2 regions of the Terrisporobacter glycolicus ATCC 14880 genome follow, and region 2 is predicted to be linked to the other one. Evidence: riboswitches for the same ligand, from Rfam matches in the RefSeq annotation. Region 2 holds a riboswitch; the other holds the start of a gene.
The links. Region 2 has a riboswitch for FMN ahead of ribD (bifunctional diaminohydroxyphosphoribosylaminopyrimidine deaminase/5-amino-6-(5-phosphoribosylamino)uracil reductase RibD). Riboswitches for the same ligand answer to the same signal wherever they lie in the genome.

Region 1 (10,794 bases), 250 kb from region 2:
AAATCTTTCATATCTTTTACATATACAGTTATAGATAATATATGTTTTTTATCTGATCCATATTGATTTAATAATTCTTCAACTTTCGCTAAAACACCAGCTGTTTGTTCTTTTATATCTCCTTCTCCGCAAGTTTGTCCACATAAGTAAATTGTATTGTTAAATACAACTGCCTTACTCATTCTTCCATTTCCTTCAAATCTTTGTATACTCATACTAAGTTCCTCCTGTAAATTAAATTGTGTCTATTTTTAAGTTTGGTACTGCATTTAGAGACATATCATCTCTTTTGCCATTTATAAAATTATAATACCCTGCACAACCTATCATAGCTGCATTATCTGTGCACAATGATAATGAAGGATATTTAATTTCTATATCATGCTCTTTCCCCATTTGAGAAATCTTATCCCTAAGAGCTGAATTAGCTGCAACGCCTCCTGATAAAGCAATTGTTTTATAATTTTTTTCTAAAGCAGCTTTTATTGCTTTCGTAGAAAGAACTTCAACAACAGCTTCTTGGAAAGATGCTGCCACATCTTCTACTACAATTTCATTATTTTTCATTTTCTGACCATTTAAGTAGTTCAGTACTGCTGATTTTAATCCACTAAAACTAAAATCATATGAATCGTCTATATAAGCCCTCGGGAAATCTATAGCTTTTTTATTTCCTAATTTAGCAAGTTTATCAATTATTGGTCCACCTGGGTATCCTAAATTCATAGCTCTTGCTATTTTATCAAAAGCTTCTCCTGAAGCATCATCTCTTGTTCTTCCTAGTATTTCATAACGATTGTAATCTTTTACTTCTACTAAATGAGTATGACCTCCAGATACAACTAAAGTTATAAATGGTGGCTTTAAATCTTTGTGTTCAATATAATTCGCACTTATGTGGCCTTGCATATGATTAACCCCTACAAGTGGTTTATTTAAAGAAAATGCCAATGCTTTTGCATAAGAAAGTCCCACAAGTAAGGCTCCTACAAGCCCTGGTCCATATGTAACAGATATATGATCTATATCTTCTAATTCAATATTCGCTGTATCTATTGCTTCTTGGAATACAGCATCAATATTTTCTATATGCTTTCTAGAGGCTACCTCTGGTACAACGCCTCCAAATTTTTTATGTAATTCAATTTGAGTAGATACTATATTTGCTAATATTTCTCTACCATTTTTTAAAATAGCAACTGCCGTTTCATCGCAACTACTTTCCATCGATAATGTTATTATATCCTTCATTTTTACACCTCTTTTAGCTGGTTCCACATAATGATGGCATCTTCTTTGTTATCACTATAATATTCTTTTCTTATACCGCCCATTTTAAATCCATACTTTCTGTATAAATTTTGTGCTACTGTATTAGATGATCTAACCTCTAAAGTCATGGCTACTATATTATTTCCCTTACATAACTTAACCATTTCTTTTACAAGTTTATCTCCAATTTTTTTACCTCTATATTCACTATGAACTGCCACGTTTGTAATATGACCTTCATCAACTACAAACCAAACACCTACATATCCTACTATTTTATCATCTAACTGAGCAACTAAATATCTAGCTAAGTTATTTTTTAATTCTTTTTTTATTGATTCTTTTGACCAAGGATCTACGAAACAATCTTCTTCTACAACATAAACCGCATCCACATCATTCATTGTCATTGATCTTATTATAATATTATTTTCCATCTCTTAACCTCTTTTGCTTTTCTTCATATTGTTCTTCTGCTTGAGATTTTCTGATATACATTGGATTTATGTCATAACAATTATGTACATATATATTTTGTTCAAGTTTATATTTTGCTACAGTACACAAACTACTTGCTTTAGTTATGTTATTTGATGGAGATGATATAGTAATATTTGATATGGCTTCTATTTTTTCTTTATATTTATAAACAGCTTCACCAACTATTACCCATTCTTCACTTGTTACTGATAATTCTTCTAGTAAATCATCAATTTGTATTATACTTATTTTTTCTAATGCTTTACTTTTATTTTCTTCAACTATATATTTACAAGTATAAACTTGATTTCTTTGTGCATCTAATATAGCGCATATATTTTTATTACAAAGATTCATGTTAGCACCTAGTATTTCTAGAGAATTTATACCTATTAAAGGAATATTATTTACATGAGCCATAGCTTTTGCTGTAGCCATTCCTATTCTAAGTCCCGTGAAAGAACCCGGTCCTACACAAATACCTATGGCGTCTATATCCTTAATTTCTATATCACTAAGTTTTAACATATTTTCTATCATAGGCATTAGTTTTTGTGAATGAGTTTTTTTAGTGTTTATACTATATTCACAAATTAACTTGTCATCTTCTAATACTGCCACATTTGCAGCCATGGTAGAAGTATCTATTCCTAGTATCCTCATTATTTAGTCAACTCCTCAACTATTTCTTCGTATTTTTGTCCAAATGGTGTTAGTACCATTTCTCTTCCATTTTCTTTATAATTTAATTCTATTTTTAAATAATCTTCTGGTAGTATGTCTTCAATTATATTTGCCCATTCAATTATACAAACACCTTCTGAATCTATATATTCATCAAATCCAATATCGTACATTTCCTCACTACATCCAATTCTATACACATCAAAATGATATAAAGGTAGTCGACCTTCATATTCATTTACTATAGTAAATGTTGGACTTGTAATATAATCGTCTACTTCTAAAGATTTAGCTAAACTTTGTGTCATCGTAGTTTTTCCCGCTCCTAAATCTCCAATTAAACAAATCACACTACCTGGAAAAAGTAACTTACCTAGTTTTTCTCCAATCTCTCTTGTTTTCTCTTCTTTGTCTAAAAAAATTGTTTTCATTTATATCACCATAAAATCCTTTATTTCTTATAATTAACTTTCATATTATTAATTATTATTGTCAAATCAATCCGTATTTTAGTCATTTCTTTCTTGTGCAACTAGATATTATTATATAATAACCTTCATTTATAATAAAGGGGTTATCTTTATATACTTAAATTCTAAGTTTAATAAATACAAAAAAAGAGCTAAAATAGCTCTTTTTTATTTTAAAACTTATTTACTAAGTATTTTTTCCATCTTTTTGAATAATGGTAGTGTAACTACTGTCATTATACCTGCTTTTAATATATTAAAAGGAGCAATCATCCATATTACAAAAGTCATTAAATCTGTAACTCTTGGATTTATTATAGTTCCCATTTGTATTATTTGTTCTAATGGCATACCATATACTGTTACATATAAAGGTATCATTATAAAGTAATTCATTATACATCCCATAATAGTCATAGCTACTATTCCTACTAATCCTCCAGCTAACACTCCTTTTGTAGTTTTTAGCTTTTTATAAAATAAACATATAATTAATACATAAGACCCACCTATTACTACATTTGCAAATTCTCCAACTCCTCCAGTAGTACTTGCTGTTATTCCTTGAAGTAAGTTTTTAACTATAACTATAGCAAGACCTGCCATTGGCCCTAAAGACATTCCACCAAATATAGCTGGTATATCAGATAAGTCTATTTTTAGAAATGACGGAAATATTGGTAGTGGCACTGCTATAAACATAAGAATATAAGCTATTGCTGATAATACTCCCACCTTTGCTATAGTTTTTGCAGATGATAATCCTGGCTTTCTAATTACATTTTGCATAATATAACCTCCAAATTTTAAATATTTTTCTGAAATTAAAAAAACTCGAAGAATTGTAACCTTCGAGTCTTATGAATATTCAAAATGGATTATGGTATATATCATAATTCTCTTCTCTCATCCAGACTGTACTGTCGGCTTTGGAATCTCACCAAATCATGCTACAAATGTAGCTCGCGGGCTATAACCGCCGGTAGGGAATTTCACCCTGCCCCGAAGATCTTCTATTTTTTTAATTTCTTATTATATTATTATAATAATTAAATAGATACATTATGTCAATATAATATTTTAGACAGCAAAACTCAAAGCATGACTTCAGTTTATTTATTTTTCTTATAAACTATTTTTCCATCTATAATTGTATATAATACATGACTATTTATCTCAAAAGGATTATTGTCCCAAATAACTATATCAGCATCTTTTCCAATTTCAATAGATCCAACTTTATCGTCTATTCCTAATACTTTTGCTGGATTTATTGTTATTGCTTCCAATGCCTTTTCTTCTTTCATTCCATGTTTTATTGCTATCCCTGCACATATAGGCAAGTATTGAATGGGAACGACTGGATGATCTGTCATTAAACAAACATCTAATCCTGCATTTGAAAGAATTCCCGCTGTTTCAAAAGTTAAGTTACGAAGTTCTATTTTAGATCTTTCTGAAAGAGAAGGCCCTACGATTACTGGGTATCCTTCTTCCACCAATTCATCTACAACTAAATGCCCTTCTGTACAATGATCTAGCGTTAATCTTAAATTAAACTCTTTTGCAATTCTTATGGCTGTAAACATATCATCTGCTCTATGAGCATGAGCTTTAAGAGGGATTTGTCTTTTTAGTACTGGTATTAAACTTTCGTATTTAATATCATATTCTGGTTTACTTTCATCGTCTTCTTCTAACTCACATCTTTCAACTTCTTCTAGATATTCCTCTGCCTTTTTCAAATTTTCTCTAATTAAAGCTGCTATAGCCATTCTTGTTTGTGGAGTTTTATCGTCGCTACCATAAACACTTTTAGGATTTTCTCCAAAAGCGATTTTAGCTGCAACGGGATTTTTTATTACCATTTTATCTATAATTCTACCGAATGTTTTTATAGCTATACACTGACCACCCATTACATTAGCACTTCCAGGCGTAGTACAAACTGCTGTTATTCCACCTTGAACTGCTTCTGTAAAGTTTCTATCCATTGGATTTATGCCATCAATAGGATTTAAATGAGGAGTCACAGGGTCTGTTTCTTCGTTACCATCAGCACCTTCTGCTCCCATTCCATCTTCCCAAAGACCTAAATGCGTATGTGCATCTATAAAACCTGGCAATACTAAACACCCATTTGCATCTATTACTTGTGCATCCAAAGGTGCTACTATTTCATCACCAATTTCTATTATTTTTTTATTATCTATAAGAATATTACTATTTATTATTCCTTTAGTTACTGTATTTATTGTTCCATTTTTTATGAATATCACTTATTCTCCTCCATTATTAAAGCTTCATAGATAAGGCAACTCTTTGTTTATCCAAATCTATTCCTATTACTTTAACATCTATTATATCCCCAACAGAGCAAATTTCCATTGGATCTTTTACAAATTTATTACTCATTTGTGATTTATGAACTAAACCATCATTTTTTATTCCTATATCAACGAATACTCCGAAGTCTACAACATTTCTAACAGTTCCTTTTAAAATCATACCTTCTTTTATGTCTTCTATCTTCAATACATCTGTTCTAAGTATAGGCTTCATTCCATCTTCTTCTCTAGGGTCTCTACCTGGTTTTTTAATCTCTAAAATAATATCTTTTAAAGTTAATTCTCCCACACCTAAATCTTCACTTAATTGTTTTAAACCTATTTTTTCTACTTTCTCTTCTATATCAGATATATTTCTATTTTTTATATCATCTAAAGAGCATCCTAATATTTCTAACATTTTCTTACAAGTATCATAACTTTCTGGATGGACTCCTGTATTATCTAATGGATTTTTACCATCTTCGATTCTCATAAATCCAGCACATTGAACAAACGCTGAAGGTCCTAGTCTTTTTACCTTCTTAAGTTCTGTTCTTGATTTAAATGATCCATTTTCTTCTCTATAAGTAATTATATTTTTAGCTACAGCTTTACTTATTCCAGCTATATGTTCTAAAAGTGAGTATGAAGCTGTATTTAAATCTAATCCAACTTTATTTACCGAATCTTCTACTACTCCATCTAAAACTTCTTTTAGCCTCTTTTTATTTAAATCATGTTGATATTGTCCAACACCAATACTTTCTGGATCTATTTTTACAAGCTCTGCAAGAGGATCCTGAAGTCTTCTTCCTATAGATATAGCTCCTCTTATAGAGACATTTATATCTGGATGCTCTTCTGCTGCCAATTCAGATGCGGAGTAAATTGATGCTCCTGCTTCATTTACTATAATGTATTGAGTATCTACACCTAATTCTTTTATTAAATCTGATATAAGACTTTCTGATTCTCTTGATGCTGTACCATTTCCTATGGCTATAACATCTATTTTATGATTTTCTATTAATCTTTTTAGTGTTTTCTTAGTTTGTTCTACTTTACCTTGTGGTTTGTGCGGATATACTATCTCTTCATCTAAGAATTTTCCACTGGCATCAACCACTGCTATTTTACATCCATTAACATATCCTGGGTCAAATCCCATAACTACTTTTCCCTTTAGTGGTGGTTGTAATAAAAGATTTTTTATATTTTCACCAAATACACTTATGGCTCTCTCTTGAGCCAATTCTGTCAAATGATTTCTAACTTCTCTTTCTATTGACGGAAATATTAATCTTTTATAAGCATCTTCTATGGCTGCTACTAATATTTCTTTATTTTTAAAGTTATTTTTATTTATATATTGATTTTCTATATATTTTAAAATTCTATCATTATCTATTTCTAGTTTAACTTTTAAGAATTCTTCTTTTTCTCCTCTATTTATTGCAAGCACCCTGTGAGAAGCCATATTGCTTACTCTTTCACTAAAATCATAGTACATATCATAAACAGATTTTTCATCCTTAGTATTTTTAGTTACTATAACTCCATATTTTAAAGCATTTTCTCTCATATATTTTCTTATTTGTGCATTATCAGAAATTATTTCTGCGATTATATCATTTGCTCCTTTAAGTGCATCTTCTACAGATAAAACTTTTTTCTCTTCGTCTATAAACTTTTCTGCTTCTGAATTTATATCAGCTATACTTTTTTCTAAAATTAATAAAGCTAAATCTTCTAAGCCCTTTTCTTTTGCTATTGTTGCCCTTGTCCTCTTTTTTTGTTTAAAAGGAGCATAAATATCTTCAACCTCTTGTAATGTATTAGCTTTCACTAAGCTTTTTACTATTTCCTCTGTTAATTTTCCTTGCTCTTCTATTATTCTTTTTACATCTTCTTTTCTAGATTGTAAATTTCTTAAATACGTTAATCTATCATTAAACTGTCTTAGTATAACGTCACTCATTTCTCCTGTCATTTCTTTTCTGTATCTAGCAATGAAAGGTATTGTATTCCCTTCGTCTATAAGTTTAATAACATTGTCAATTTGTTCATCCCTTAGATTAAACTCTGATTTTAAAATTTCATTAATATTCAACTTTAACCTTCTTTCTAAAAATAAGGCTTAAGAATATTATTATTCTCAAGCCCTATGTTTTAATTATTTATTAATTTTGTTCATTTTTAAATACTCGTTTATAAATAAATCTATATTTCCATCTAGTACACTATCCACATTGCCTACTTCACAGTTTGTTCTGTGATCTTTTACTAATTTATAGGGTTGAAAAACATATGATCTTATCTGGCTTCCCCAGGTAATCTGAGAATACTTACCTTGTATATCTTCTATTCTTTCTTTTTGTTCTAATTCTTTTAGGTGAATTAATTTCCCTTTTAGCATTTTCATAGCTGTCTCTCTGTTCATTAGCTGAGATCTTTCATTTTGACACTGAACTATTACTCCTGTAGGTAAATGAGTTATTCTCACTGCAGAATCTGTAGTGTTTACATGCTGTCCTCCAGCACCAGAAGCTCTGTAAGTATCAATTTTCAAATCTGATGGATTTAATTCAATGTCTATATCATCATCCAATTCTGGAGTAATATCCACTGAAACAAAAGATGTATGCCTTTTTCCTGATGTATCATAAGGTGATATCCTTACAATCCTGTGAACACCTTTTTCACTTTTTAAATATCCATAAGCATTTAAACCTTCAATTAACAAGGTTACACTTTTAATTCCTGCTTCAGTATCTGGTAGGTAATCTAAAGTTTTAATTTTAAAGTCTTTATTATTTGCATATCTTGTGTACATTCTAAGAAGGATTTGTGCACAATCTTGAGCATCTAATCCACCAGTACCTGCATTAATAGATAATATGGCATTGTTTTTGTCATACTCCCCATTTAAAAGAGTTTTTATTCTTACCTTGTCTAGTTCACTTTGAATACTTTGGATCGATGATTCTATTTCTTTCTCAATAGAATCATCATCATCTTCCATTGCCATTTCTAGCAATATTTCTATTTCTTCTAGTCCATTTTGTAAACTTTCATATTCTTCTATAGTGTCTTTTAAAGATTTATTTTTTTGTAATATTTTTTGTGCTCTTTCATTATCATTCCAGAACTCTTGCTTAGCGATTTCTTCTTCCAATGACTGAACTTCTTTATTTAGGCCATCTATGTCAAAGAGAAACCCTCAAATCTTTTAAATTTACAGACATTTGTTGTAATTCTTGTCTGTATTCTTGTTCATTTAGCATTTGAACCCTCCAAACTATTTTCCGCAACAATGTTTAAATTTCCTACCACTTCCACAAGGACAAGGCTCATTTCTTCCCACAGTTTTTTCTTTAACCACAGGAGATTTATCAGCTAAATCACTTGGTGATGATAAAGTATCAACATCTACTACTGATTTTCTTTCTTTTGGTTGTTGCTCTATAGTTATATTAAATAAATATCTTACTGTATCTTCTTGAATATGTTTAACCATATCGTCAAACATATCAAAACCTTCCATTTTGTATGCAATAACTGGATCTTGTTGTCCTAATGCACGAAGACCTATACCTTGACGTAATTGATCCATTGCATCAATATGATCTATCCAGTGATTATCAACACATTGAAGAAGTATAATTCTTTCTACTTCTCTCATTCTTTCAGAACCTATTAGTTCTTCTTTTTCTCTATATACATCATGAGCTATTTCATAAATTTTATCACTTAATTCTTGTGTTTTTAATCCTTCAAGTCCTTCTATATCTAAGCTGCCTTTTGGCATAAATAACCCATATAAATATGATTTTAAGTTTTCTAATTCTACACCTTTATCTCCTACATAAGCAGCAACTGCAGAACTAATTATATCTTTTATCATACCTTGAATTTGCTCATTTATGTCTTCACCTTCTAAAACTCTTCCTCTTTCATCATATATAACTTGTCTTTGCTTATTCATAACATCATCATATTGAAGAACGTGTTTTCTTATACCAAAGTTTCTTCCTTCAACTTTCTTTTGAGCATTTTCTATAGATTTAGTTAACATTTTATGTTCAACTGGCATATCGTCCTCTAAACCTATTTTTTCTACTACACCTTGAATTCTTTCACTTCCGAATAATCTCATAAGTTCGTCGTCTAACCCAATGTAGAATCTTGAGCTACCTGGATCTCCTTGACGACCTGAACGTCCTCTTAACTGGTTATCTATTCTTCTAGATTCATGTCTTTCAGTACCTATGATTGCTAAACCACCAGCTTTTCTAACTTCTTCTTGTTCTTGTTTAGCTTGTTCTTTATATTTTTCATATAAATCATCAAATGTACGCTTAGCTTTTGCCAGTTCTTCATTTTCTGCTAATTCAGTTTCTTCTATATGAGTGTCTACTCTTTTTATTGCAGATTCAGTAAATCCTTGTCTTTTTAACTCTTTTTTAGTTAAGAATAATGGATTCCCACCTAACATAATGTCCGTACCACGACCAGCCATGTTAGTTGCTATAGTAACAGCACCTAATCTACCAGCTTGAGCAACTATTTCCGCCTCTTTTTCGTGATTTTTAGCATTTAATACCTCATGTTTTATTCCTCTTTTTTTAAGGATTTGAGATAGTTTTTCTGATTTATCTATTGATACTGTACCAACTAATATTGGTTGTTTCTTTTTATTTCTTTCTAATATTTCATCAGCTATTGCGTTAAATTTACCATTTTCATTTTTGTAAACAACGTCTGCTGAATCTTCTCTTTGAACTGGCTTATTTGTAGGAATTACAACAACGTCCATTTTGTAGATTGATTTAAATTCTTCTTCTTCAGTTTTAGCTGTACCAGTCATACCTGCAAGTTTCTTGTACATTCTAAAGAAGTTTTGGAATGTTATTGTTGCAAGAGTTTTAGATTCTCTTTGTACATGTAAACCTTCTTTTGCTTCTATAGCTTGGTGTAAACCTTCTGAGTATCTTCTACCAAACATTAAACGTCCAGTAAACTCATCAACTATTACAATTTCTCCATCTTTAGCTACATAGTCTACATCTTTTTTCATTATTGCATGGGCTTTCAACGCTTGAGTTATATGATGATATAATTCTGTATGCTCTATATCAGTTATATTTTCAACATTAAAGTAAACTTCAGCTTTCTTTATACCTGATTCTGTTAAAGATGCAGCTTTTTGTTTTTCATCTATATCATAATCTCCATCTGAGAAATGTGCTTCTTTTTCTTCTTTAGTTTTTTCTTGCTCTGTTTTACTTGGAGCTTTTAATGTTAATACGAATGTATTTGCATCTGTATATAAGTGTGTAGATTTATCTCCAGGTCCTGATATTATAAGGGGAGTTCTAGCCTCATCTATTAATATAGAGTCAACCTCATCCACGATTGCATAGTTTAACTCTCTTTGAACCATTTGTTCTTTATGAATAACCATGTTATCTTTTAAATAATCAAATCCGTACTCATTATTAGTTCCGTATGTAATGTCACAATTGTATTGTTCTCTTCTTACTTCTGGAGTTTGTCCA
Region 2 (10,794 bases):
GGTCCCATTTTTTAGCTAACTCTATTAATTCTATTGTGCGCATCATAGTTCCATCATCTCTCATAATCTCGCAACATAATCCGCATTCTTTCAGTCCTGCTAATTTCATTAAATCAACAGTAGCTTCTGTATGTCCATTACGCTCTAATACTCCATTTTTCTTTGCCAAAAGTGGAAACATGTGACCTGGTCTTCTAAAATCTTCTGGCTTAGAGTTTTCATCCACACATTTCATAGCTGTTATACTTCTTTCTAGTGCAGATATTCCTGTCGTTGTATCCACATGGTCTATGGAAACTGTAAAAGCCGTACTGTGATTATCTGTATTATTGGATACCATTTGAGTAAGTTGCAATTTATCACAAATTTCTTTACTCATAGGCATACATATAAGGCCTTTCGCATGAGTAGCCATAAAATTCACATTTTTTGTTGTCGCAAATTCAGCTGCACATATAAAGTCACCTTCATTTTCTCTATCTTCATCATCAGTAACAATTATTATTTTTCCTTCTCGAAGATCTTGTAAAGCTTCTTCTACTTTATTAAACTCAAACATTCTTATGCCTCCTAAAAACCATTATTTATTAAGAAATCCATTGTTATATTACTTTCATCTTTTTTGTTTTTTTCAAAAGTTATTAACTTTTCCACATACTTACCTATAACATCATTTTCGATATTCACAATATCCCCAACTAACCTGTGGGAAAGTATAGTTTCCTGTGATGTGTGAGGAATAATCGATACACTAAAACTATTTTTATTTACATTTGCAATAGTTAAACTTATTCCATCTATAGCAACAGATCCTTTTTCTACTATATACCTTATTAAGCTATCCTCTACTATGATCGTATACCAAATTGCATTATCATCTCTTTTAATTTTTATTATTCTTCCAGTTCCATCAATATGCCCTGATACAATATGACCACCAAACCTACCACTTGAAGACATTGCTCTTTCTAAATTTACATAACTCCCATTTTTCAAACTTCCCAATGAAGATCTACTCAGAGTTTCATTCATTACATCAGCTGTAAAAGTTTTGTTGCTAAATGTAGTTACAGTAAGGCACACACCATTTACAGAAATACTATCCCCTATATGAATATCTTCAAATATTTTTTTACCTTGTATAGAAAGCACGGAAGATTTATTATTTTTTTTTATACTTTGTATTATTCCTATTTCCTCTATTATCCCTGTGAACATTTATGCGCCACCTCACTTTCTATTAATACATCTTCATCTATTTTTATTATTTTTGTATTCTTTAAATAAAATGAATTCTTAGGATTATCTACACCTCTTCCTGATACTGGAGACTTAGCATTTATGCCTCCAAATATTTTCGGTGCAATATAGGTTTGAACTTTATTAACTATACCACTGTTTAACGCCGACCAATTTAAAGTTCCACCACCCTCTAAAAGAACACTATCTATTTGTTCTTTTCCTAATATAATCATTAATTCTTTCAAATCAATATGATCATCTTTTTTAGGTACAACTATAATCTTACATCCTTTATCTGTGTATGTTTTATGTTTATCTTTACCACTTTCACTTGTAGCTATTATTGTCGGTATCCCATGAGCTGTACTTACTATCTTGCTGTCAATAGGTGTTCTTAGATTAGAGTCACATATTATTCTTGTAGGATTTTTACCATTATCTAATCTACAATTAAGCATAGGATCATCTAGCAATACAGTTCCTATTCCCACCATTATTCCGCTATATTTATGTCTATCTTCATGTACTCTCTTTCTCGAAGCTTCCCCTGTTATCCATTTAGACTGATTAGTATAAGTTGCAATTTTACCATCCATTGTCATTGCATACTTCATTACAACATAAGGTCTTTTTGTTTTTATATAATGAAAAAATACTTCATTTAAATCATCACACTCTTCTTTTAAAAGTCCTTCTATTACTTCCACTCCATTATTTCGAAGTTCTTCTATTCCTTTTCCTCTTACTAATGGATTTGCATCTGATGATCCTATAACAACTTTACTTATACCAACTTCTATTATCGCCTGAGTACATGGTGGTGTTTTTCCATAATGACAGCAAGGTTCTAATGTTACATATATAGTTGCCCCTTTGGGTGATTTTTTACAATTTTTAATTGCATTTCGTTCCCCATGAAACATTCCATAAGCTTTGTGATATCCTTGACCTATTATTTCATTATCCTTTACAATAACAGCACCCACCATAGGATTCGGATTCACAAATCCACAACCTTTTTTAGCAAGCTCTAAAGCCATTTGCATATATTTTTTATCAATCATAGTTCACCTCCAACAAAATTCATACAAATACAAAAAGCCTCGAACAATATGTTCAAGGCAGAATTTCTATAAACTGATTATTCTAATAATATATTCTTATTATAAATCAAAAAACTCTGAAATGATAAATTCATTCCAGAGCATATAATTCAAATTAATAAAAATTAAATTAGATTAATTATTTCATCTTCTTTCATCCAGACTTTACTGTCGGCCTCGGAATCACACCGAATCATGCCATAATGGCTCGTGGGCTATAACCACCGGTAGGGAATTTCACCCTGCCCTGAAGATTTTATTCAATTAAGATAATCATAATTTAATATACTCAATCTGTCAATTAATATTTCATTTCACTTAGAAATAAAATATTAAGAAAAAATACATTTCCATGTTTTAACTTACCATTTTATGGTATATATATAATATAAATAAAAATAGATATTGATTATATAAATTAAATTTGTTAAATCAATGGAGGAGATAATTATGGAATTAAAGGGAAGTAAAACAGAAAAAAATTTACTATCTGCTTTTGCAGGAGAAGCTCAAGCAAGAACTAAGTATACTTATTATGCTTCTAAAGCAAAGAAAGAAGGATATAATCAAATAGCTGATATATTCGAAGAAACTGCAAATAACGAAAAAGAACATGCTAAAATATGGTTCAAACTTTTACATGACGGTATGCCATCAACTCCAGATAACTTAAAGGACGCTGCTTCAGGAGAAAATTACGAATGGACTGATATGTACGCTACTTTTGCTAAAGAAGCTAAAGAAGAAGGGTTCGATAAAATAGCGTATTTATTTAAAGCTGTTGGAGAAATTGAAAAAGAACACGAAGAAAGATACCGTAAACTTCTTGAAAACCTAGAAAATGGAACTATATTCGAAAAAGACGGTGAAGTTTACTGGCATTGTCAAAATTGCGGACACATACATAAAGGTAAGATAGCACCTGAAGTATGTCCTGTTTGTAATCACCCACAGTCATACTTCCAAGTTAGAGCAGAAAACTATAAATAAGCGAGTAATTTATCTCAAATAGATAATTCCAAAACCCAATATTAAGTTAGGCTAACAACTAATAGTTGTTAGCCATTTTTTATAGCTTCATATTATAGCTTCATATTATAGCTTTATATAGTGTTTTCATTAACAATTTAATAAGATACTTTTTTTACTTTTTAATAAATATTTCTTTATTTCCTGAGAAATTATTTAGTTGAAATTTATAATAAAAAAAGATGTATTCCAACATATTGTTGAAATACATCTTGTATATACAATTCGAAAAATTTCCAATATTGAATAAAAACTATCTTTTTGAGAACTGAGGCGCTCTTCTTGCAGCTTTTAAACCATATTTCTTTCTTTCTTTCATTCTTGCATCTCTTGTTAAGAATCCTTCTTTCTTTAAGTCTCCTCTTAACTCAGCATCAGCTTTTAATAAAGCTCTTGATATACCGTGTCTTATAGCTCCAGCTTGTCCAGTGAATCCTCCACCTTCAACCTTTACTATTACATCGTATTTATTTTCATTATTAGTTAAAACTAATGGTTGTTTAACATCTCTTATTAATGTTTCGTAGTTAAAATATTCATTAACATCTCTTCCATTAACTACTATATTTCCTTCACCTGCAACTAATCTAACTCTAGCTACAGAGCTTTTTCTTCTTCCTGTTCCGTAGAATTGAACTTTTTCCATGATAACTCCTCCTTTCACCTATTAATCCTATACGTTTAATTCAACTGGGTTTTGAGCTGCATGTGTATGTTCAGCACCTGCGAATACTCTTAATCTAGTCATCATTCTGCTTCTTAATTTATTTTTTGGTAACATTCCGCTAACTGCATGTGCTACTACTTCTTCTGGTTTCTTTTCCATCATTTCTCTGTAAGTTATTTCTTTTAATCCACCTACATAACCAGTGTGGTATCTATATAATTTTTGATCTAATTTCTTTCCTGTTAAAACTACTTTTGCTGCGTTTACAACAACAACAAAATCTCCACCGTCTACGTGTGGTGTAAATGTTGGTTTATGTTTTCCTCTTAATATAGTTGCTATTTCTGTAGCAAGACGACCTAATGTTTTTCCTTCAGCATCAACTACGTACCAGTTTCTTTGTACGTCAGCTGGTTTAGCTATATAACTTTTCATGGTTGTCCCTCCTTAATTTTCATAATTTTTTTATCTACCGTATATATAAAGTCCGGGGCAATGTGGACTTACTAGCACACTCTTATTCATTTTAATACAATGACCCTGGTGTGTCAAGTTTAATAATGAACTTTTTTAAGAAATAATCCGTGTGCAGGCGCGGTATGACCTGCTTCTCCCCTATCTTGTGAAGCAATTATTTCTTCCAGCGGTTTATCTATTCTTCCTCTGCCTATATCCACCAACGTTCCTACTATAATTCTCACCATATTATATAAAAATCCATTACCCTCCACTTCTAAAACAATTAAGTCTCCACTATACTCAATTGAAATATTATGTATGGTTCTAACTGTATCTTTTACTGATGATCCAGAACTCATAAATCCTTTAAATTCATGTGTCCCAAGTAGCGACTTAGCTTCTAAGCGCATTTTTTCTATATCAAGTTCATATCTGACATGATATGATATATCCTTGTATAATGGGCTTCTATAAGGCTTATTATATATTAAATATCTATATATTTTCCCTGTTGCACTGTATCTAGAATGAAAATCATCAGATACTTCTTGGCAGTCAATTATAGATACATCCTTTGGCAACTTTGCATTTAAGGCATCAGGAATTCTAGCTATGGGTATGCTTGAGTTTGTCTTAAAGTTAGCAACTTGACCTAACGCATGAACACCTGCATCTGTTCTTCCCGATCCTATTATATTTACTTTTTCTTTTGTTATTTCATAGATGGCATATTCTATTGTACCCTGTATACCAGAAGAGTTAGGTTGTTTCTGCCAACCACAATATTTTGTACCATCATATTGTATAGTAAGTTTTAAATTTCTCATTTACTTCCTCATTTATATGAATTTAGTTACTATTATGATTGCCAAAAATACAACTTGTAAAACGTAAGCTATATAATCAGATTTTGTAATTTTAGCTTCTTTCATCTTAGTTCTATTATATCCACCTCTATAACATCTAGCTTCCATCGCCATTGCTAATTCATCGGCTCTTCTAAAAGCACTAACAAATAATGGTACTAATAATGGTACTAAGTTTTTAGCCCTATTTATTATATTACTACTTTCAAAATCAGCACCTCTAGACATTTGTGCTTTCATAATTTTATCAGTTTCATCTAATAATGTAGGTATAAATCTAAGAGCTATTGTCATCATCATAGCTAGCTCATGAACAGGCATTCCTATCTTCTTTAAAGGATTTAACATTCTTTCTATACCATCTGTAAGTTGTATAGGAGAAGTTGTTAATGTAAGTAATGATGTACCAACAACTAAAAATACTAATCTTATAGACATAAAAATAGCCTGTCTTATTCCTTCTTTAGTTAGAGTTAAAAAACCAAACTTCCAAATCACCTCACCAGGTAAAAAGAATATATTTATAACAAATGTAAATAGAATTATCCATCTAAGTGGTTTTATACCTTTTATAATGTATTTAAGAGGTATTTGAGACATTTTTACTACTGCAACTAATGTTGCAGTCACTAATAAATATGGCCAAAATTTATTTACTACAAATAAAGATACCATGAATACTATTGTTGCAATAAGCTTTGTTGTTGAATCTAACTTATGAATACAAGAATTTGCAGGATAATATTGACCTATTGTTATATCTTTTAACATTTCTTTCTTCCTTTCATAAAGTTTAGTATTTCTTCTTTTATTTCTTCTATTGTTAAGACATCAGTTCTTATATCAAAACCTTTATCCTTTAATTTTATAGCTAATTCTAAAACTTGAGGTACATCTAATCCTATTTCTTTAAGTCTTGATGCATGATTATTAAAAATTTGTCTAGGTGTTCCCATAAATTCAATCTTACCATGATTCATAACTATTATAGTCTTAGCTATCTTAGCCATATCATCCATACTATGAGAGGATAGTATTATAGTCATATTACTTTCTTCGTGTAATCTTTTTATTAAAGCAAAGATTTCATCTCTTCCGCCTGGATCCAATCCAGCAGTAGGTTCATCTAGTATTAATAATTCTGGATTCATTGCTATAACTCCAGCAATTGCCACCCTACGTTTTTGACCACCAGATAAATCAAAAGGTGATTTGTCTTTATATTCATTGTAATCAAGTCCTACAGCTTTCATAGACTGTTTTACCCTAATAGATATTTCTTTCTGGTTTAAATTTAAATTAGAAGGTCCGAAAGCTATATCTTTTTCAACTGTTTCTTCAAAAAGTTGATACTCCGGATATTGAAATACTATACCTACTCTTTTTCTAATTTCAGTTAGATTTTGATTTTCACCAGTTATATTAAAATCATTTATGAAAATTTCTCCTGATGATGGTTTAATAAGACCATTTAAGTGCTGTATAAGAGTAGATTTTCCTGATCCTGTATGACCAATTAAACCTACAAAATCTCTATCTTTTATTTCAAATGATATATCATCTATTGCTTTGCTAGCAAAAGGCATACCTTCATCATATATATAAGTTAAGTTTTTTACAACAATTGACATAATTTCACCACCATCTCATCTACTGTTAATACATCATCGTTAATATCCATTCCTTCTTCTTTTAAAGAAGTGGCTAGCTCTGTCATATAAGGAACATCTAAGCCTATTTTCTTAAGCTTTTCTATATTTCTAAACACTTCTTTCGGTGTTCCTTCCAATACTTTTCGTCCTTTATCCATAACTATAACTCTATCAGCTTCTACGGCCTCTTCCATGTAGTGAGTTATGTGTAATACTGTAATATTTTCTTCTTTATTAAGTTTTTTTATTACATTCATAACTTCTTTTCTACCTGATGGATCAAGCATTGCTGTAGCCTCATCAAAAATTATACATTTAGGTCTCATAGCAATTATACCTGCTATAGCAACCCTTTGCTTTTGCCCTCCAGATAATAAGTGTGGCTGTCTATCTTTTAATTCCGTAATTCCTACACTTTCAAGAGCTTCTCTTACTCTTTCTCTAATTATTGAAGGTTCTATACCTAAATTTTCTGGCCCAAAAGCCACATCTTCTTCTACAATAGTTGCAACTATTTGGTTATCTGGATTTTGGAATACCATACCTGCAGTCTGCCTTATATCCCATAGTTTTTCTTCATCTTTTGTATCACTTCCATCTATTAAGATATTACCTTCTGTTGGCATCAAAATAGCATTTAAGTTTTTAGATAAAGTTGATTTTCCAGAACCATTATGCCCAATAATAGCCACGAATTCACCTTGCTTAACATTCAAACTTAAATTATCTATAGCTTTAAAACTAGATTCTTCAGTTATATATTCATATGAAATATTGTTAACGTTTATAATATTGTTCATTTATTCTACTCCTTCTTTAAAGTAGTAATTTAAAATTTGTATCTTAATATTATATCACAGTTCTAATTAAAAAATAATTCCTTTGATTATATAATCTTTTTTAATTAATATTATTTGCATAAAAAAAAGATTAAGCCCATCAAACTTAATCTTTTTTCATATATTTTAACTATTTACTAAACTAATTCAATAAATGCCATTTCAGCTGCATCGCCTCTTCTTGGGCCTTTTTTTATTATTCTAGTATATCCACCATTTCTCTCAGCATATTTTGGAGCTATATCAGTGAATAAGTTATTAACTACTGTTTCATCCATAACGTAAGCTAAAACTTGTCTTCTAGCATGAAGATCTCCTCTTTTAGCAAGAGTTATCATCTTTTCAGCCATTCTACGAGTTTCTTTTGCTCTTGTTACTGTAGTTTCTATTCTACCACATCTTAGTAAGTCAGTTACTAAGTTTCTTAACATAAGGTTTCTGTGTGATGTCACACGTCCTAATTTACGGTAATTAGCCACGCCAATCCCTCCTTTGCTCGCTTATTCTTCGCTAGGTTTAAGTCCTAATCCTAATTCTTCAAGTTTTTGAATAACTTCTTCAAGTGATTTTTTACCAAGGTTTCTAACCTTCATCATATCATCTTCTGATTTATTAGCTAATTCTTCAACTGTATTAATTCCCGCTCTCTTTAAACAGTTGTAAGATCTTACTGATAAATCAAGTTCTTCAATAGTCATTTCAAGAACTTTTTCTTTTTGATCTTCTTCTTTTTCTACCATTATTTCAACGTTGCTTACATGCTCAGTTAAGTCAATGAATAGATTTAAATGCTCAACTAATACTTTAGCTGCAAGAGATATCCCCTCTTGAGGATTAATGCTTCCATTAGTCCATACTTCAAGTGTTAATTTATCATAATCTGATTTTTGACCAACTCTTGTGTTTTCTACATGGTAGCTAACTTTTTGTACGGGAGTGTATATTGAGTCTACAGGTAAAACACCTATAGGCATATTTTCAGTTTTGTTTTCCTCGGCTGGAACATATCCTCTACCTTTGTCAATGTTTATTTCCATATTAAATTTAGCATTATCATCTAAAGTAGCGATTAATAAGTCTTTATTTAATATTTCTACATCTGGTGGGCAGATTATGTCTGCTCCTGTTACAGTACAAGGTCCTTGAGCCTGAATTTTAAGAGTTCTACTTCCTTCACCATCTATAGTTGCAGAAAGTTCTTTTAAAGTTAATATTATTTCAGTAACATCTTCTTTAACCCCTGATACTGTTGAGAATTCATGAAGAACACCATCTATTCTTATTGAATTCACTGCTACACCAGGTAAAGAAGATAATAATATTCTTCTTAGAGCATTCCCTATAGTAGTTCCGTATCCTCTTTCTAAAGGTTCAATGACAAATTTTCCATATCTATAATCTTCACCAAGTTCTACAATGTCTACTTTTGGTTTTTCTATTTCTATCATGGACAAAACCCTCCTTCAAATTTATTAATCCACTGAGGGTAAACACCTCTAAAGAAAAACTTTAGAAGATGCTTATTATTTAGAATAAAGCTCTATGATTAAGTGTTCAGCTATTTCAAGATCTATATCTTCTCTATTTGGAAGAGCAGTTACAGTCGCAGTCATATTTTCTACGTTTGCATCTATCCATCTTGGAGCTACTTTTGTATTTGCTTCTACTATACCTTTGAATTTAGCAGATGATTTAGAAGTTTCTTTAACTGCTATAACATCTCCAACTTTTACAGTTATTGAAGGTATATCAACTTTTTTACCGTTTAAAGTAAAGTGTGCATGAGTTAATAATTGTCTAGCTTCTTTTCTAGAGTTAGCTAATCCCATTCTGTAAACAACATTATCTAATCTTCTTTCTAATAAGCTTAATAAGTTTTCACCAGTTTTACCTGACATTTTCTCAGCACGTTCGTACATGTTTCTGAATTGAGTTTCTAAAACTCCGTATATTCTCTTAACTTTTTGTTTTTCTCTTAATTGTAAACCATAGTTAGAAACTTTCTTTCTCCCTTGTCCATGTTGTCCTGGAGCATAGTTTCTTTTAACTATAGCACATTTATCTGTATAACATCTATCACCTTTAAGGAATAATTTCATTCCTTCTCTACGGCATTGTCTGCATGATGCACCAGTATATCTTGCCATAATTACACCTCCTAATTATACTCTTCTTCTTTTTGGTGGTCTACATCCGTTGTGTGGGATTGGAGTAACATCTTTTATCATTGTTACTTCTAGTCCAGTAGCTTGTAAAGCTCTTATAGCAGCTTCTCTTCCTGAACCTGGTCCTTTTACGAATACTTCAACACTTTTTAAACCGTGTTCCATTGCAGCTTTAGCAGCAGTTTCTGCAGCCATTTGAGAAGCAAATGGAGTTGATTTTCTTGATCCTTTAAATCCTAATTGTCCTGAAGATGCCCATGATATAGCATTTCCATGAACGTCAGTTAAAGTAATTATAGTGTTGTTAAAAGTTGATTGTATATGTGCATGACCACGATCTATGTTTTTACGTTCTCTTCTTCTTACACGAGTAACTTTCTTTTTTTGTTTAGCCATTGTTCGATTTCCCTCCTATCCTAATTTATTATTTTTTCTTCTTACGAGATACAGTTTTTCTAGGACCTTTTCTAGTTCTAGCGTTAGTCTTAGTTTTTTGCCCTCTTAGTGGTAAACCTTTAGCATGTCTTATACCTCTGTAGCATTTTATATCTCTTAATCTTTTTATATTTAAAGCGATTTCTCTTCTTAAGTCACCTTCAACTAAGAAATCAGTGTCTATTATTCTTCTTAATGTATTAACTTCATCATCTGATAAATCTTTGATTCTTATATCTGGATTTATCTCAGCTTTCGCTAATATTTCATTAGCAGTTGCTCTACCTATACCATATATATAAGTTAAGCCTATTTCCGCTCTTTTTTCTCTAGGTAA

Region 1: it holds a riboswitch for FMN, as region 2 does, so the genes downstream of both, TEGL_RS18900 (ECF transporter S component) here and ribD (bifunctional diaminohydroxyphosphoribosylaminopyrimidine deaminase/5-amino-6-(5-phosphoribosylamino)uracil reductase RibD) in region 2, are expected to answer to the same signal.

The regions. Positions count from the first base shown of each region.
Region 1 covers NZ_CP117523.1:3,896,137-3,906,930, forward strand. Annotated here, with positions in the region: gene TEGL_RS18875 (RidA family protein) at 1-215, opposite strand, end outside; gene tsaD (tRNA (adenosine(37)-N6)-threonylcarbamoyltransferase complex transferase subunit TsaD) at 235-1,251, opposite strand; gene rimI (ribosomal protein S18-alanine N-acetyltransferase) at 1,254-1,709, opposite strand; gene tsaB (tRNA (adenosine(37)-N6)-threonylcarbamoyltransferase complex dimerization subunit type 1 TsaB) at 1,699-2,415, opposite strand; gene tsaE (tRNA (adenosine(37)-N6)-threonylcarbamoyltransferase complex ATPase subunit type 1 TsaE) at 2,415-2,867, opposite strand; gene TEGL_RS18900 (ECF transporter S component) at 3,087-3,695, opposite strand; FMN riboswitch at 3,801-3,920, opposite strand; gene TEGL_RS18905 (amidohydrolase) at 4,019-5,185, opposite strand; gene TEGL_RS18910 (Tex family protein) at 5,202-7,346, opposite strand; one part of gene prfB (peptide chain release factor 2) at 7,410-8,444, opposite strand; one part of gene prfB (peptide chain release factor 2) at 8,446-8,520, opposite strand; gene secA (preprotein translocase subunit SecA) at 8,535-10,794, opposite strand, start outside.
Region 2 covers NZ_CP117523.1:102,141-112,934, reverse strand. Annotated here, with positions in the region: gene TEGL_RS00790 (bifunctional 3,4-dihydroxy-2-butanone-4-phosphate synthase/GTP cyclohydrolase II) at 1-559, opposite strand, end outside; gene ribE (riboflavin synthase) at 571-1,218, opposite strand; gene ribD (bifunctional diaminohydroxyphosphoribosylaminopyrimidine deaminase/5-amino-6-(5-phosphoribosylamino)uracil reductase RibD) at 1,203-2,306, opposite strand; FMN riboswitch at 2,488-2,604, opposite strand; gene rbr (rubrerythrin) at 2,796-3,335, shown strand; gene rpsI (30S ribosomal protein S9) at 3,628-4,020, opposite strand; gene rplM (50S ribosomal protein L13) at 4,048-4,476, opposite strand; gene truA (tRNA pseudouridine(38-40) synthase TruA) at 4,596-5,327, opposite strand; gene TEGL_RS00755 (energy-coupling factor transporter transmembrane component T family protein) at 5,340-6,137, opposite strand; gene TEGL_RS00750 (energy-coupling factor transporter ATPase) at 6,131-6,997, opposite strand; gene TEGL_RS00745 (energy-coupling factor transporter ATPase) at 6,982-7,818, opposite strand; gene rplQ (50S ribosomal protein L17) at 7,995-8,336, opposite strand; gene TEGL_RS00735 (DNA-directed RNA polymerase subunit alpha) at 8,358-9,305, opposite strand; gene rpsD (30S ribosomal protein S4) at 9,381-10,004, opposite strand; gene rpsK (30S ribosomal protein S11) at 10,020-10,418, opposite strand; gene rpsM (30S ribosomal protein S13) at 10,447-10,794, opposite strand, start outside.